DNA from 2 places in the Heyndrickxia faecalis genome. Region 2 is predicted to be linked to the other one. Evidence: a T-box and tRNA genes for the amino acid it is inferred to sense, from the RefSeq annotation. Region 2 holds a T-box; the other holds one or more tRNA genes.
What was found. The T-box of region 2 lies ahead of trpS (tryptophan--tRNA ligase). A T-box ahead of a tRNA ligase gene usually reads a tRNA of that ligase, here a tRNA-Trp.
Positions count from the first base shown of each region.

Region 1: it encodes a tRNA-Trp, which carries the amino acid that the T-box ahead of trpS (tryptophan--tRNA ligase) is inferred to sense. The anticodon was not compared.

Region 1 is NZ_CP158453.1:982,228-989,075, reverse strand. Features, by position in the region: gene ABR335_RS04565 (LLM class flavin-dependent oxidoreductase) at 1-321, opposite strand, end outside; gene ABR335_RS04560 (hypothetical protein) at 695-898, shown strand; gene ABR335_RS04555 (YetF domain-containing protein) at 902-1,159, shown strand; tRNA gene ABR335_RS04550 (tRNA-Leu) at 1,401-1,482, opposite strand; tRNA gene ABR335_RS04545 (tRNA-Cys) at 1,492-1,565, opposite strand; tRNA gene ABR335_RS04540 (tRNA-Gly) at 1,571-1,645, opposite strand; tRNA gene ABR335_RS04535 (tRNA-Gln) at 1,649-1,720, opposite strand; tRNA gene ABR335_RS04530 (tRNA-His) at 1,728-1,803, opposite strand; tRNA gene ABR335_RS04525 (tRNA-Trp) at 1,812-1,885, opposite strand; tRNA gene ABR335_RS04520 (tRNA-Tyr) at 1,894-1,975, opposite strand; tRNA gene ABR335_RS04515 (tRNA-Thr) at 1,984-2,059, opposite strand; tRNA gene ABR335_RS04510 (tRNA-Phe) at 2,064-2,139, opposite strand; tRNA gene ABR335_RS04505 (tRNA-Asp) at 2,158-2,233, opposite strand; tRNA gene ABR335_RS04500 (tRNA-Met) at 2,246-2,319, opposite strand; tRNA gene ABR335_RS04495 (tRNA-Val) at 2,329-2,404, opposite strand; tRNA gene ABR335_RS04490 (tRNA-Glu) at 2,416-2,487, opposite strand; tRNA gene ABR335_RS04485 (tRNA-Ser) at 2,501-2,590, opposite strand; tRNA gene ABR335_RS04480 (tRNA-Asn) at 2,595-2,669, opposite strand; rRNA gene rrf (5S ribosomal RNA) at 2,676-2,791, opposite strand; rRNA gene ABR335_RS04470 (23S ribosomal RNA) at 2,968-5,900, opposite strand; rRNA gene ABR335_RS04465 (16S ribosomal RNA) at 6,219-6,848, opposite strand, start outside.
Region 2 is NZ_CP158453.1:2,576,670-2,583,517, reverse strand. Features, by position in the region: gene opp4A (oligopeptide ABC transporter substrate-binding protein) at 1-1,139, shown strand, start outside; gene ABR335_RS12600 (YjbA family protein) at 1,436-2,188, shown strand; gene trpS (tryptophan--tRNA ligase) at 2,225-3,217, opposite strand; T-box leader at 3,279-3,521, opposite strand; gene ABR335_RS12590 (DUF3899 domain-containing protein) at 3,634-3,972, opposite strand; gene ABR335_RS12585 (peptide ABC transporter substrate-binding protein) at 4,378-6,048, shown strand; gene opp3b (oligopeptide ABC transporter permease) at 6,177-6,848, shown strand, end outside.

The sequences.
Region 1 (6,848 bases), 1.6 Mb from region 2:
TGGATAGATGGAACCCAGTGTTCCAAACTGCTCAGCCACGACAAGCGGTGCATGATTTGGAAGCATCACACCGCCAGACCCGACACGGATGGTTTTCGTCCCTGCCGCTATATACCCGACTAAAACAGCCGTTGCAGAGCTGGCTACTCCCACCATATTATGGTGCTCCGCGAGCCAGTATCGTTTGTAGCCCCAATTTTCAACATGCTGTGCGAGGCTTAGGCTATTTTTAAACGAATCTGCCGGTGTCTTTCCAGATAAAACGGGGATCAAATCTAAAACCGAAAATGCAACGTCATTCAACTTTTTTTGACTACCCATTGTCCGCTTCCTTTCCTTCTACTCGTGAAGATAGATCTATTGTAAAATAACAGATTCCCAAAACAAAATGATTTGCCTAACCTGTCCGGTGTATCCCAATGATGAGAACGTTCGTTTATGATACTGAAATTAAGGGAAAATGCAATGAAAAACAGTGCTCGTATGATCGGACCCATGGGCGTTGGGTGTTTCGGGTACAAGCTTCCCAATAGAAGCAGCAGAAAGAGCATTGGTATCCAAACTTCATGAAGTTGGCGAAATGGAAAATAGACTGCTTGTTGAAGCAGTATGCATAACTGGATCAATCGTTGGAAAGCCCCGTAAAAGTGAACAATCGAGAGAAAACCGGACCTTTTAAAGGAGGGGGTTAGCGATGCAAATTGGCATGGACTTATTAAAATTGATTATGGGCTTTCTTGCGCTCATTTTTTGTCTAAAATGTACCGGCGCCAAAAGCATTTCAAACCTTACGCCAATCGACTTCATCTGGAGCATAATGCTGTCTGAAATCGTCGGCAACGGCCTTTATGACCCAAGTGTAAAATGGTACTACATTCTTGTGATGCTTTCTGTTTAGGTCATCATTAAAATCATTTTTGACATCCTCATTTATCGCTATGATAAACTGGAAAAATTCCTTATCGGGGATAAAACGGTGATTATCGATAAAGGAAAAATTAACAAAGTCGTACTGAAAAAAAATAAAATTGATATGAATCAACTGTCGGAGTTATTGAGAAAGCAGGGCGTATTTTTGCTTGATGAAATTGACCAGGCCTATCTTGAAAAAGATGGGACGATTACGGTAAAAAAAAGAAAAAACAACCCTAGTAAATAGTAGGCTGCCCAGTTCTGTTCTCATTATAAAAGGAAAATCTAAGATAGTATTTCCAAACCTTTCTTATTAGATCAATTCCCTTTTTGTACAAGTTAAACAACTATAGATACTCACAAGTGTACGCTTTCAAGCAGCCACTTAAATTGGCCTCGGCTTCAATAATATAATTGCAATAAAAAAACGCTTCTCTTTATCTTGAGAAGCGTTCCATTTGGCATCAGCTTTCAATGTGATGCTATTATACCGGTGGTCGGGGTCGAACCGACACTCCCGAAGGAACACGATTTTGAGTCGTGCGCGTCTGCCAATTCCGCCACACCGGCATGATATGATGGAGGCGGCAACCGGAATCGAACCGGTGATAAAGGTTTTGCAGACCTCTGCCTTACCTCTTGGCTATGCCGCCATCAATGGAGCGGAAGACGGGATTCGAACCCGCGACCCCCACCTTGGCAAGGTGATGTTCTACCACTGAACTACTTCCGCATACTGGGCCAGCTGGATTCGAACCAGCGCATGACGGAGTCAAAGTCCGTTGCCTTACCGCTTGGCTATGGCCCAATAAATATGGGGCGGATGGTGGGAATCGAACCCACGAATGCCGGAGCCACAATCCGGTGCGTTAACCACTTCGCCACAACCGCCATCATAATGGCAGGGGCAGTAGGAATCGAACCCACACTGGAGGTTTTGGAGACCTCTGTTCTACCTTTAAACTATGCCCCTTTAAAAAATGGAGGGGGACGGATTCGAACCGCCGAACCCTGAGGGAGCGGATTTACAGTCCGCCGCGTTTAGCCACTTCGCTACCCCTCCATATTGCGTGGTGCCGGCCAGAGGACTTGAACCCCCAACCTACTGATTACAAGTCAGTTGCTCTACCAATTGAGCTAGACCGGCCAAATGGTGGCTCGGGACGGAATCGAACCGCCGACACAAGGATTTTCAGTCCTTTGCTCTACCGACTGAGCTACCGAGCCACAATTATGTAAAATGGATGGCGGTCCCGACGGGAATCGAACCCGCGATCTCCTGCGTGACAGGCAGGCGTGATAACCGCTACACTACGGGACCTTTATATGTAAATTGCGGGGGCAGGATTTGAACCTGCGACCTTCGGGTTATGAGCCCGACGAGCTACCAGACTGCTCCACCCCGCGATGATAAAATGGTGGAGGATGACGGGATCGAACCGCCGACCCTCTGCTTGTAAGGCAGACGCTCTCCCAGCTGAGCTAATCCTCCAGTTATAATGATGACCCGTACGGGATTCGAACCCGTGTTACCGCCGTGAAAGGGCGGTGTCTTAACCGCTTGACCAACGGGCCATATGGATCATGACGGAGAGCAAGGGATTCGAACCCTTGAGACAGCTTTTAGCCGCCTACACGATTTCCAATCGTGCTCCTTCGGCCTCTCGGACAGCTCTCCATGATGGCTCCGCAGGTAGGATTCGAACCTACGACCGATCGGTTAACAGCCGATTGCTCTACCACTGAGCTACTGCGGAATACAAGCCCGGCAGCGTCCTACTCTCGCAGGGGGAAACCCCCAACTACCATCGGCGCTGGAAAGCTTAACTTCCGTGTTCGGGATGGGAACGGGTGTGACCTTTCCGCCATCGCCACCGGACCTTAATGACAAAAATCATTATAACAAAGTTTTCATTTCTTATCAACAGGAATTATGTGATTCCCTGAAAACCGGATGGGAGAAAAAACTGTAAACGGAGAATGCGTTTTTACTTCTAACTTTGAGAATTGTCTAGCTCCAGCGCACCTTTTTCAAGGCGGCCTTCACTTTTCTATTTGGTTAAGTCCTCGATCGATTAGTATCCGTCAGCTCCACGCGTCGCCGCGCTTCCACCCCGGACCTATCAACCTGATCATCTTTCAGGGATCTTACCAGTATAAACTGTGGGAAATCTCATCTTGAGGGGGGCTTCATGCTTAGATGCTTTCAGCACTTATCCCTTCCGCACATAGCTACCCAGCGATGCCTTTGGCAAGACAACTGGTACACCAGCGGTGCGTCCATCCCGGTCCTCTCGTACTAAGGACAGCTCCTCTCAAATTTCCTGCGCCCGCGACGGATAGGGACCGAACTGTCTCACGACGTTCTGAACCCAGCTCGCGTACCGCTTTAATGGGCGAACAGCCCAACCCTTGGGACCGACTACAGCCCCAGGATGCGATGAGCCGACATCGAGGTGCCAAACCTCCCCGTCGATGTGGACTCTTGGGGGAGATCAGCCTGTTATCCCCAGGGTAGCTTTTATCCGTTGAGCGATGGCCCTTCCATGCGGAACCACCGGATCACTAAGCCCGACTTTCGTCCCTGCTCGACTTGTAAGTCTCGCAGTCAAGCTCCCTTATGCCTTTACACTCTGCGAATGATTTCCAACCATTCTGAGGGAACCTTTGGGCGCCTCCGTTACCTTTTAGGAGGCGACCGCCCCAGTCAAACTGCCTGCCTGACACTGTCTCCCACCCCGGTAAGGGGTGCGGGTTAGAATTTCAATACAGCCAGGGTAGTATCCCACCGATGCCTCCGCCGAAGCTGGCGCTCCGGTTTCCAAGGCTCCTACCTATCCTGTACAAGCTGTACCGAAATTCAATATCAGGCTGCAGTAAAGCTCCATGGGGTCTTTCCGTCCTGTCGCGGGTAACCTGCATCTTCACAGGTACTATAATTTCACCGAGTCTCTCGTTGAGACAGTGCCCAGATCGTTACACCTTTCGTGCGGGTCAGAACTTACCTGACAAGGAATTTCGCTACCTTAGGACCGTTATAGTTACGGCCGCCGTTTACTGGGGCTTCAGTTCAGAGCTTCGCCTTACGGCTAACCCCTCTCCTTAACCTTCCAGCACCGGGCAGGTGTCAGCCCCTATACTTCGCCTTGCGGCTTCGCAGAGACCTGTGTTTTTGCTAAACAGTCGCCTGGGCCTATTCACTGCGGCTTCCCGGGGCATACACCCCAAAAAGCACCCCTTCTCCCGAAGTTACGGGGTCATTTTGCCGAGTTCCTTAACGAGAGTTCTCTCGCTCACCTTAGGATTCTCTCCTCGCCTACCTGTGTCGGTTTGCGGTACGGGCGCCTTTCACCTCACTAGAGGCTTTTCTTGGCAGTGTGGAATCAGGAACTTCGGTACTAAAATTTCCCTCGCCATCACAGCTCCGCCTTGGCGCGAAGGATTTGCCTCCGCACCGGCCTAACTGCTTGGACGCGATCAACCAGTGTCGCGCTTGCCCTATCCTCCTGCGTCCCCCCATCGTTCAAACGGTGAAGAGGCGGTACAGGAATATCAACCTGTTGTCCATCGCCTACGCCTTTCGGCCTCGGCTTAGGCCCCGACTAACCCTGAGCGGACGAGCCTTCCTCAGGAAACCTTAGGCATTCGGTGGAAGGGATTCTCACCCTTCTTTCGCTACTCATACCGGCATTCTCACTTCTAAGCACTCCACCGGTCCTTCCGGTCCGGCTTCAACGCCCTTAGAACGCTCTCCTACCACGGACACCAAATGGTGTCCATCCGCAGCTTCGGTGATACGTTTAGCCCCGGTACATTTTCGGCGCAGCGTCACTCGACCAGTGAGCTATTACGCACTCTTTGAATGATGGCTGCTTCTAAGCCAACATCCTGGTTGTCTAAGCAACGCCACATCCTTTTCCACTTAACGTATACTTTGGGACCTTAGCTGGCGGTCTGGGCTGTTTCCCTTTCGACCATGGATCTTATCACTCACAGTCTGACTCCCAAGCATAAGTTTTTGGCATTCGGAGTTTGTCTGAATTCGGTAACCCGATGAGGGCCCCTCGTCCAAACAGTGCTCTACCTCCAAAACTCTTCGCTTGAGGCTAGCCCTAAGGCTATTTCGGAGAGAACCAGCTATCTCCAAGTTCGATTGGAATTTCTCCGCTACCCACACCTCATCCCCGCACTTTTCAACGTGCGTGGGTTCGGGCCTCCAGCAAGTGTTACCTTGCCTTCACCCTGGACATGGGTAGATCACCTGGTTTCGGGTCTGCGGCCTCATACTCTTTCGCCCTGTTCAGACTCGCTTTCGCTGCGGCTCCGCTTCTTCAGCTTAACCTTGCATGAGACCGTAACTCGCCGGTTCATTCTACAAAAGGCACGCCATCACCCGTTAACGGGCTCTGACTACTTGTAGGCACACGGTTTCAGGATCTCTTTCACTCCCCTCCCGGGGTGCTTTTCACCTTTCCCTCACGGTACTAGTTCACTATCGGTCACTAGGGAGTATTTAGCCTTGGGAGATGGTCCTCCCGGATTCCGGCGGGATTCCTCGTGTCCCGCCGTACTCAGGATCCACTCGGGAGAGAACGAAGTGTCAGTTACAGGGCTTTTACCTTCTCCGGCAGGCCTTTCCAGGCCGCTTCACTTACCCCGTTCTTTTGTAACTCCCATATGAGTGTCCTACAACCCCGGAAGGCAAGCCTTCCGGTTTGGGCTGTTTCCTGTTCGCTCGCCGCTACTTGGGAAATCGCAATTGCTTTCTCTTCCTCCGGGTACTGAGATGTTTCAGTTCCCCGGGTGTGCCCTTCCTGCCCTATGGATTCAGGCAGGAATCCTGTCCGATTAAAGACAGGGGGTTTCCCCATTCGGAAATCTCCGGATCAAAGCTTACGTACAGCTCCCCGGAGCATATCGGTGTTTGTACCGTCCTTCATCGGCTCCTAGTGCCAAGGCATCCACCGTGCGCCCTTTCTAACTTAACCATAAAAAGGTTTAAATCCAAAAATAAGCGATTCTCGGTTTACTTGGTTTGTTTCTCCTATCCGGTTTTCAAAGAACACATACTGAAGGATTGAACCTTCAAAACTGAACAAAACGGAAACGTCAAACTTAATTGTGGAAAACGAAGTTTTCCTTTTCTGTCTAGCTCCGGGCGCTATCGGCTAGCGTATTTCTACGTCTTCTCCCTACGATAAGTCAACATCGATTCGCCTTTAAGGCTCATCGTGTTTCCTTTATCTCAGTCGAAGACTACGAAATCCGTACACCGATGAACGAGCGCCCTACGCTTTTCCCCTTAGAAAGGAGGTGATCCAGCCGCACCTTCCGATACGGCTACCTTGTTACGACTTCACCCCAATCATCTGTCCCACCTTCGGCGGCTGGCTCCATAAAGGTTACCTCACCGACTTCGGGTGTTACAAACTCTCGTGGTGTGACGGGCGGTGTGTACAAGGCCCGGGAACGTATTCACCGCGGCATGCTGATCCGCGATTACTAGCGATTCCGGCTTCATGCAGGCGGGTTGCAGCCTGCAATCCGAACTGGGAATGGTTTTCTGGGATTGGCTTAACCTCGCGGTCTCGCAGCCCTTTGTACCATCCATTGTAGCACGTGTGTAGCCCAGGTCATAAGGGGCATGATGATTTGACGTCATCCCCACCTTCCTCCGGTTTGTCACCGGCAGTCACCTTAGAGTGCCCAACTGAATGCTGGCAACTAAGGTCAAGGGTTGCGCTCGTTGCGGGACTTAACCCAACATCTCACGACACGAGCTGACGACAACCATGCACCACCTGTCACTCTGTCCCCCGAAGGGGAAGGCCCTGTCTCCAGGGAGGTCAGAGGATGTCAAGACCTGGTAAGGTTCTTCGCGTTGCTTCGAATTAAACCACATGCTCCACCGCTTGTGCGGGCCCCCGTCAATTCCT
Region 2 (6,848 bases):
ATTACTTAAAAGATGTGCCGATCGCAAAAATGGCACAGTCGGATAAAATTCGGTTACATCCTTTAGGCTTCGGTCCGTTTAAAGTTAAAAAAGTGGTTCCGGGCGAGTCTGTTGAACTTGTCAGAAACGACCATTACTGGGCAGGAAAACCGAAACTGAAAGGTGTCGTCATCAAAGTGGTCAATCCGAAAGTGGTGTTACAAGCCTTGAAAAAAGGCGAAATTGACTATGCTGCTTTCCCGGTAGACCAATACGAGGCTGCTAAAGGTGTAAAAAACTTCCAGCTGCTCGGCACGATCGATTTGGCTTACAGCTATATCGGATTTAAACTCGGCCACTGGGATGCAAAGAAACAGGAAAACGTCATGGATAACCCGAAATTCCAAAATAAAAAACTGCGCCAGGCGATGGCGTATGCGCTCGATAACAAGTCAGTCGGCGAAAAAATCTACCACGGTTTGCGTTTCCCGGCGACGACTTTAATTCCGCCATCTTTCCCGGAATGGCATGACAAGTCCGCAAAAGGGTACACGTATGATCCGAAAAAAGCAAAGAAACTGCTTGATGAAGCCGGTTATAAAGATGTCGACAAAGACGGGTACCGTGAAGATCCAAACGGCAAAAAATTCGTCATTAATTTCCTTTCCATGAGCGGCGGGGATACGGCCGAGCCGCTGGCAAAATTCTATATGCAGTGCTGGAAAGATGTCGGCTTAAATGTCAAACTTGTTAACGGTCGTCTTGCTGAGTTTAACTCCTTCTATGATATGGTGCAAAAGGATGACCCGAAAGTGGATATCTATGCAGGTGCCTGGGGAACAGGTAGCGATGTGGACCCGTACGGCTTGTACGGTCGGAACGTTATGTTTAACTACACCCGCTTTGTCAGCAAGAAAAATGATGAACTGTTGGAAAAAGGGCATTCTCCGCAAGCCTTTGACACAGCATACCGCAAAAAGGTTTACAATGAATGGCAGAAGTATATGAATGAGGAAGCGGCAGTCATTCCGACCGTTTACCGTTATCAATTGTATGCGGTGAACAACCGCGTGAAAAACTTGGCTGTATATCCGGATGAAACACAAACGGATTGGAGCAAGGTGAGTGTCACATCCGAAAAAGCGGACACCCAAGAATAATCCATAAAGGCCCTGTCTTTGGCAGGGCCTTTTTCCTTTCCGGCTTGCCGGGATCGGGAGAGCAGAGCGTCTTTTTAAAGCAGAGCCTTTATCCTTTCCGACTTACCGGGGGAGGGAAAACGAAGCGTCTTTTAAAGCAGGCCTTCTTCCTTTTCGACGCGGTGGGATTGGGGTTCTTCTTTTTACAAGCGAAGTGCAATCTTTATTTTCTACACAGCGGAATCCGGAAAAGAAGGAATAATTTAACTGCCCCCTGCCTATACTGAATGACAAACAGAGTATACGGGGGGTTATCCATGCTGTATCTTCACGATATATGGGTCAACTGGTTCGAGGGGGAGGAAAACAGTTATAATGTCTGCCCATTCCATGAGTGGCGGAGGGACGATGTGATTGAACTGCTGGACCAGGTGCCGCTTTTATTTGTGGACACGCTTTTATACGAGTACATTGAAAACGATTTGGCTGAACTGCCGCAAACTTTGCTGAATGATGTTTTCCAGAAGGCGGTTTTGCGCAAAAACCATGAACGAATCCAGCTGGAATATTGTTTTGTCGTGACGGATGGAAAAGGGATTTTGGCGGTGGATACGATCGGCTATACGCTACCGATCCGCAAAAGCCGGCTGATTCCGAGGCAGGAACAGCTTGTCTATGAAATGATCGAAGGGCATGAACCGGTGTCCTATCCGTTTGAAAACCGCAGCAATCCGAAAGAACATCATATTTTATCCCCGTCGCCGGAGTGCATGCAGGGGCTGACAAGAAGGGAACGACAATTAAAGCAGCTGTTATTTATGGCGCTCGACCAGCTCTATTCCTCGAAAAATACGGCGGAAGTGCGGTACTGGTATACAGAGTGGTGCCCGGAGCAGTATGAACACATCCAGTTTATGCCTTTTGAAGATGCGTGGGAGCGGCTTTATGCAGAAACAAAAACAGGCTGGTCCAAAAAGCATGAACAGTTGTGCGAAAATATGATCAAAGGGCAGCCTTTTTTTGAAAAACTATGGGAACTGGAACACAATGAAAAAAGCGAACTGATGTAAAAACGAGTTGCGAAACCTCCGCAACTCGTTTTTTTCTTAATGGCGTTTTTTTCTGCCCAATCCCATCGCATTTTCCATTTTTCTCAGCATATTTCCGGCTACAATACTGGCTTTTTCCGCGCCTTCATCTAAAATCCGGTCCAGTTCCTCCGATTCAATCAGTTTATAATACCGTTTTTGGATCGGGGCCAGCCCTTCATTCACTACATCAACGAGATCCGCTTTAAACGCGCCATAGCCGACGCCGTCATATTTCCGTTCCAGCTCTTCAATGGTCAAGCTGCTGAAGTTGGAATAGATGTCGAGCAAATTGGAAATGCCCGGTTTCCGCTCTTTGTCGTATTTGACCACGCCTTCTGAGTCTGTAACCGCGCTTTTAATCTTTTTGTCGACCAGTTTCGGGTCATCAAGCAGCGAGATAAATGCTTTTTTATTCGGATCGGATTTGCTCATTTTTTTCATCGGGTCCTGCAGCGACATAATCCTTGCTCCGGAATTGGAAAGCTTAATATCCGGCAGCGTAAAAATTTCGAGGTAACGTTTATTGAACCTTTCCGCCAAATCCCTTGTCAGCTCGAGATGCTGTTTCTGGTCCTCACCGACCGGCACAAGATCCGTGCTATACAGTAGAATATCAGCGGCCATGAGCGGCGGATATGTGAGAAGCCCGGCCGATACGCTTTCTTTCCCTGCAGATTTGTCTTTAAACTGCGTCATCCTTTCCAACTCGCCGACATAGGCAACGCATTGCAGCATCCATGCGGCCTGGGCGTGCGCCGGCACTTCCGACTGGATAAAGAGCGTCGCTTTGTTCGGGTCAATGCCGACTGCCAGATAAAAAGCGGCAAGGCTCCTGATGTTTTTGCGGAGTTCAAGGCGGTCTTGCGGGACGGTAATGGCGTGCTCGTCAGCAATGCAAAAATAGCAATTAAAGCTGTTCTGCAATTCCACAAACTGCTTCATTGACCCAAGATAGTTCCCGATGTGGATCGTTCCACTCGGCTGAATAGCTGAAAAAATCGTCCTCATTTTTTCTTCCTCCTAAAGCATGGATATTTTTCCAGAAAAATAAAAAACCCATTCAACCAAAATTAGGGACGAATGGGATAAATCCGCGGTGCCACCCTAAGTGCCCGGCAATACGGGCCGCTTAGTTCCAATGCCAATTGGAGCCTGGTTAACGCAAGGCGTACGCCGGAAACTAATGAGGCGGCCGCCCGTTCATCTCCGGAGCTCGAAAGCCCATTCCACCTGCAGGCATGTTTGTTTCCACCAGCCACAAACTCTCTGAAAAGCCATAAACAGATGTACTCTTCTTTTTCATCGCTTCTATATACCAGTATCATTATAATGAAAAGATGGAAAAATGTCAAAAACCGCTGTCCGCCAAGGCCCATTTTATGTAGGATTCCGTCTTTGCCTGATCGTTTTAAACGGCCAGCATTTTATGACGAACTTTGCAGAAAAAGGGCGATGGCCATCAGCACCATCATGGACACCCCGGTAAGAAAAGGCATGGAAACACGCAAGGTAACCAGCTTCGACAGCGGGCGGACGTCCTCCTCGTTAAATTTAGAAGACATTCTTTGAAAACCGTAAACAAACGCGTCAAAAAAACCGGTCCGCGCCATGAAAACCGATGCGGCAAAAAGAATCAACAGTGCCCCGATCGTAAATGAAGTATTAATATAGCTAAGCAAATCGATCCGCTTATACACCAAAAAAGAAAAAAACAAAACAAGCAACTGGGAGGCCAGCAACCAGCAGACAAGCTTTTTGAACATACGCTCACCTACAAAATGATTTTCATTCATTATACAGGAACAAAAGAAAAGATGAAATAGCGGAAAATCTAAACCTAAATTAAAGTTAAATTAAATTTATTAAAATTAATGAAAAAATTATAAATACAACGGAACGCGGAAGTTAAGCGTTTGTTAACGCTTTCAAACAAAAAACATTGTTAAAAAACCTACCAAAGTTTATTTATTTTAATAGTTTTATTTATAATTTTTTTAACCATTTGTAAGGGGTTACAATATTGAGATGACAATATCTTTTTGGTTTATTACTCCTTTTACGTAATTAAAAAAGATTAAAAAAACATGTACAAGAAAGTGAAATGTTAGTATAATTAAATTCGAAAAGTCACTAGCTTTTCAGAAAAATAAAAAAAGGGTGGTTAGCTGATGAAGAAGTCAAAATTTTATGTGTTTATGACGCTGGCTTTTGCCCTGTCGCTCGTCCTCGGCGCATGCGGCGGCGGAAGCAAAAACAGCAGCTCAGGTTCAAGCAGCGGTTCATCCAAAACCAAGCAAGTGCTGAATATGGATGAAACGGCTGAACTTCCGACAGGGGATCCGACACTTGCAACGGATGCGGCAAGCTTTACCGTTTTCGGTAATACAATGGAAGGCCTTTATGTCGTTGGGAAAAATGATGAGCTGAAACTCGGGATTGCGAAAGAAGAACCGACAGTCAGCAAAGACGGCAAAACGTATACATTTAAGCTCCGTAAAGACGCAAAATGGTCAAACGGTGATCCGGTTACAGCAAAAGACTTTGTTTACTCTTGGCAAAGGGCTGTGAATCCGAAGACAGGGTCGCAATATGCTTATATGTTCTTTGGTGTCGTTAAAAACGCTTCGGATATCAATGCTGGCAAAAAAGATCTAAGCACTTTAGGGGTAAAAGCGATTGACGATCATACATTGCAAGTCCAGCTTGAAAAACCGGTTCCTTACTTAAAATCATTGCTGGCTTTCGGCACATATTTGCCGCTCAACCAAAAATTTGTTGAGTCAAAAGGCAGCAAATTCGGGACAAACAGCGACAATATGCTGTTCAACGGCCCGTTCGTATTAAAAGACTGGAACGGCACAGGCTTGACATGGAAATACGTGAAAAACCCGAATTACTATGACAAGAAACATGTGAAACTGAGCCAAATCAATGTTCAGGTTGTAAAATCGCCAAGCACAGGCGTCAACTTGTACAATACGGGCAAAATCGACCGGACTGTTTTGAGCGCCGAATATGCGAAACAATATAAAAATAACAAAGAAGCTGTGACAAATCCGGAGTCAAGCGTTTTCTACTTCAAATACAATGAAGTTAGAAACGGAAAGAAAACCGCTTTAGCAAACAAAAACATCCGGATGGCACTGGCGATGGCTTATGATAAAAAATCGTATGTCGACACGGTCTTGTCTAACGGTTCGATTCCGGCAAACGGGCTCGTGCCGAAAGACTTTACAAAAGATCCGAAAAACGGCAAAGATTTCCGTACGGAATCGGGTTCTTACCTCCAGTATAACCCGACAGAAGCAAAAAAATATTGGGAAAAAGGGTTGAAAGAACTCGGCAAGAAGAACTTAACGCTTGAAATTCTCGGTGATGATACAGATAACGCAAAAACAACAGGCGAATTCTTCCAAAACCAATTGGAAAAGAATCTTCCTGGGTTAACGATCAAACTGAAAAACGTACCATTCAAAAACCGTTTGCAATTGGATACAAACCAAGATTATGACATCCAGGTTGCCGGTTGGAGTCCTGACTACAAAGACCCGATGACCTTCCTCGACTTGTTTGTAACAAACGGCGATAACAACAAATCCGGCTATTCGAATAAAGAATACGATAAGCTGATTGATGAAGCGAAGAACAAATACGGCAATGATCCGGAAAAACGTTGGCAAATCATGCTGCAAGCTGAAAAAATCCTGATGGACGATGCGGCGATCGGCCCGATTTATCAACGTGCTACATTACGCCTTGTTAAACCGTATGTAAAAGGGATCGAGTACCATACATTCGGGCCGGATTACACGTTTAAAGATGCATATGTGCAAAAGTAAGAAAACTGCATGACCTCAATTAAAAAGGTAAAAGAGAGTATTTTCTTTCCGAAATACTCTCTTTTCACCGTTAAGAGGATTTTTATGTGAAAAATTTAAACATTCCTTTTCTTTGGGAGGTGTCACGTGTGACGAAGTACATTGTGCAAAGGATTATTTATTTGTGCATTACCTTATTAATTATTGCTTCTTTTACGTTTTTCCTGATGAAATTTTTGCCGGGGACCCCGTTCCGGAACCAGCAAAAATTATCACCGGAACAGGTTCATATCCTGAACCAGAAATACGGGCTGAATGAATCTTTGCCTGTCCAGTATAAAAATTATATGGTGAATTTGCTGAAAGGGGATCTCGGCGTTTCTTTCCAGTTTGACAACCAGCCGGTTACGCAGCTGATTGTGGAAAGGATGGGTCCGTCCTTGCAGTTGGGGCTTCAGGCCATGATTGTCGGCACGTTAATTGGCATATTACTAGGCGTACTGGCGGCAATGTTTCAAAACACATGGATTGACTACGGAAGCACATTTCTTTCGGTCCTCGGTATATCCATTCCCTCGTTTGTATTTGCCGCAGTCCTGCAATATGCGATAGGCGCGAAACTGCAATGGCTGCCGGTTGCAGCTTGGGATGGGTTCGCCTCTTCCATATTGCCCACGATTGCGCTCGCTATTTTTCCGGTTGCAACAGCTGCACGGTTTATGAGAACGGAGCTGATTGAAGTGTTCGGTTCCGATTACATTACGCTGGCGAGAGCAAAAGGGAATTCTTACGGGCAAATCGCCTTTAAGCACGCGATCCGG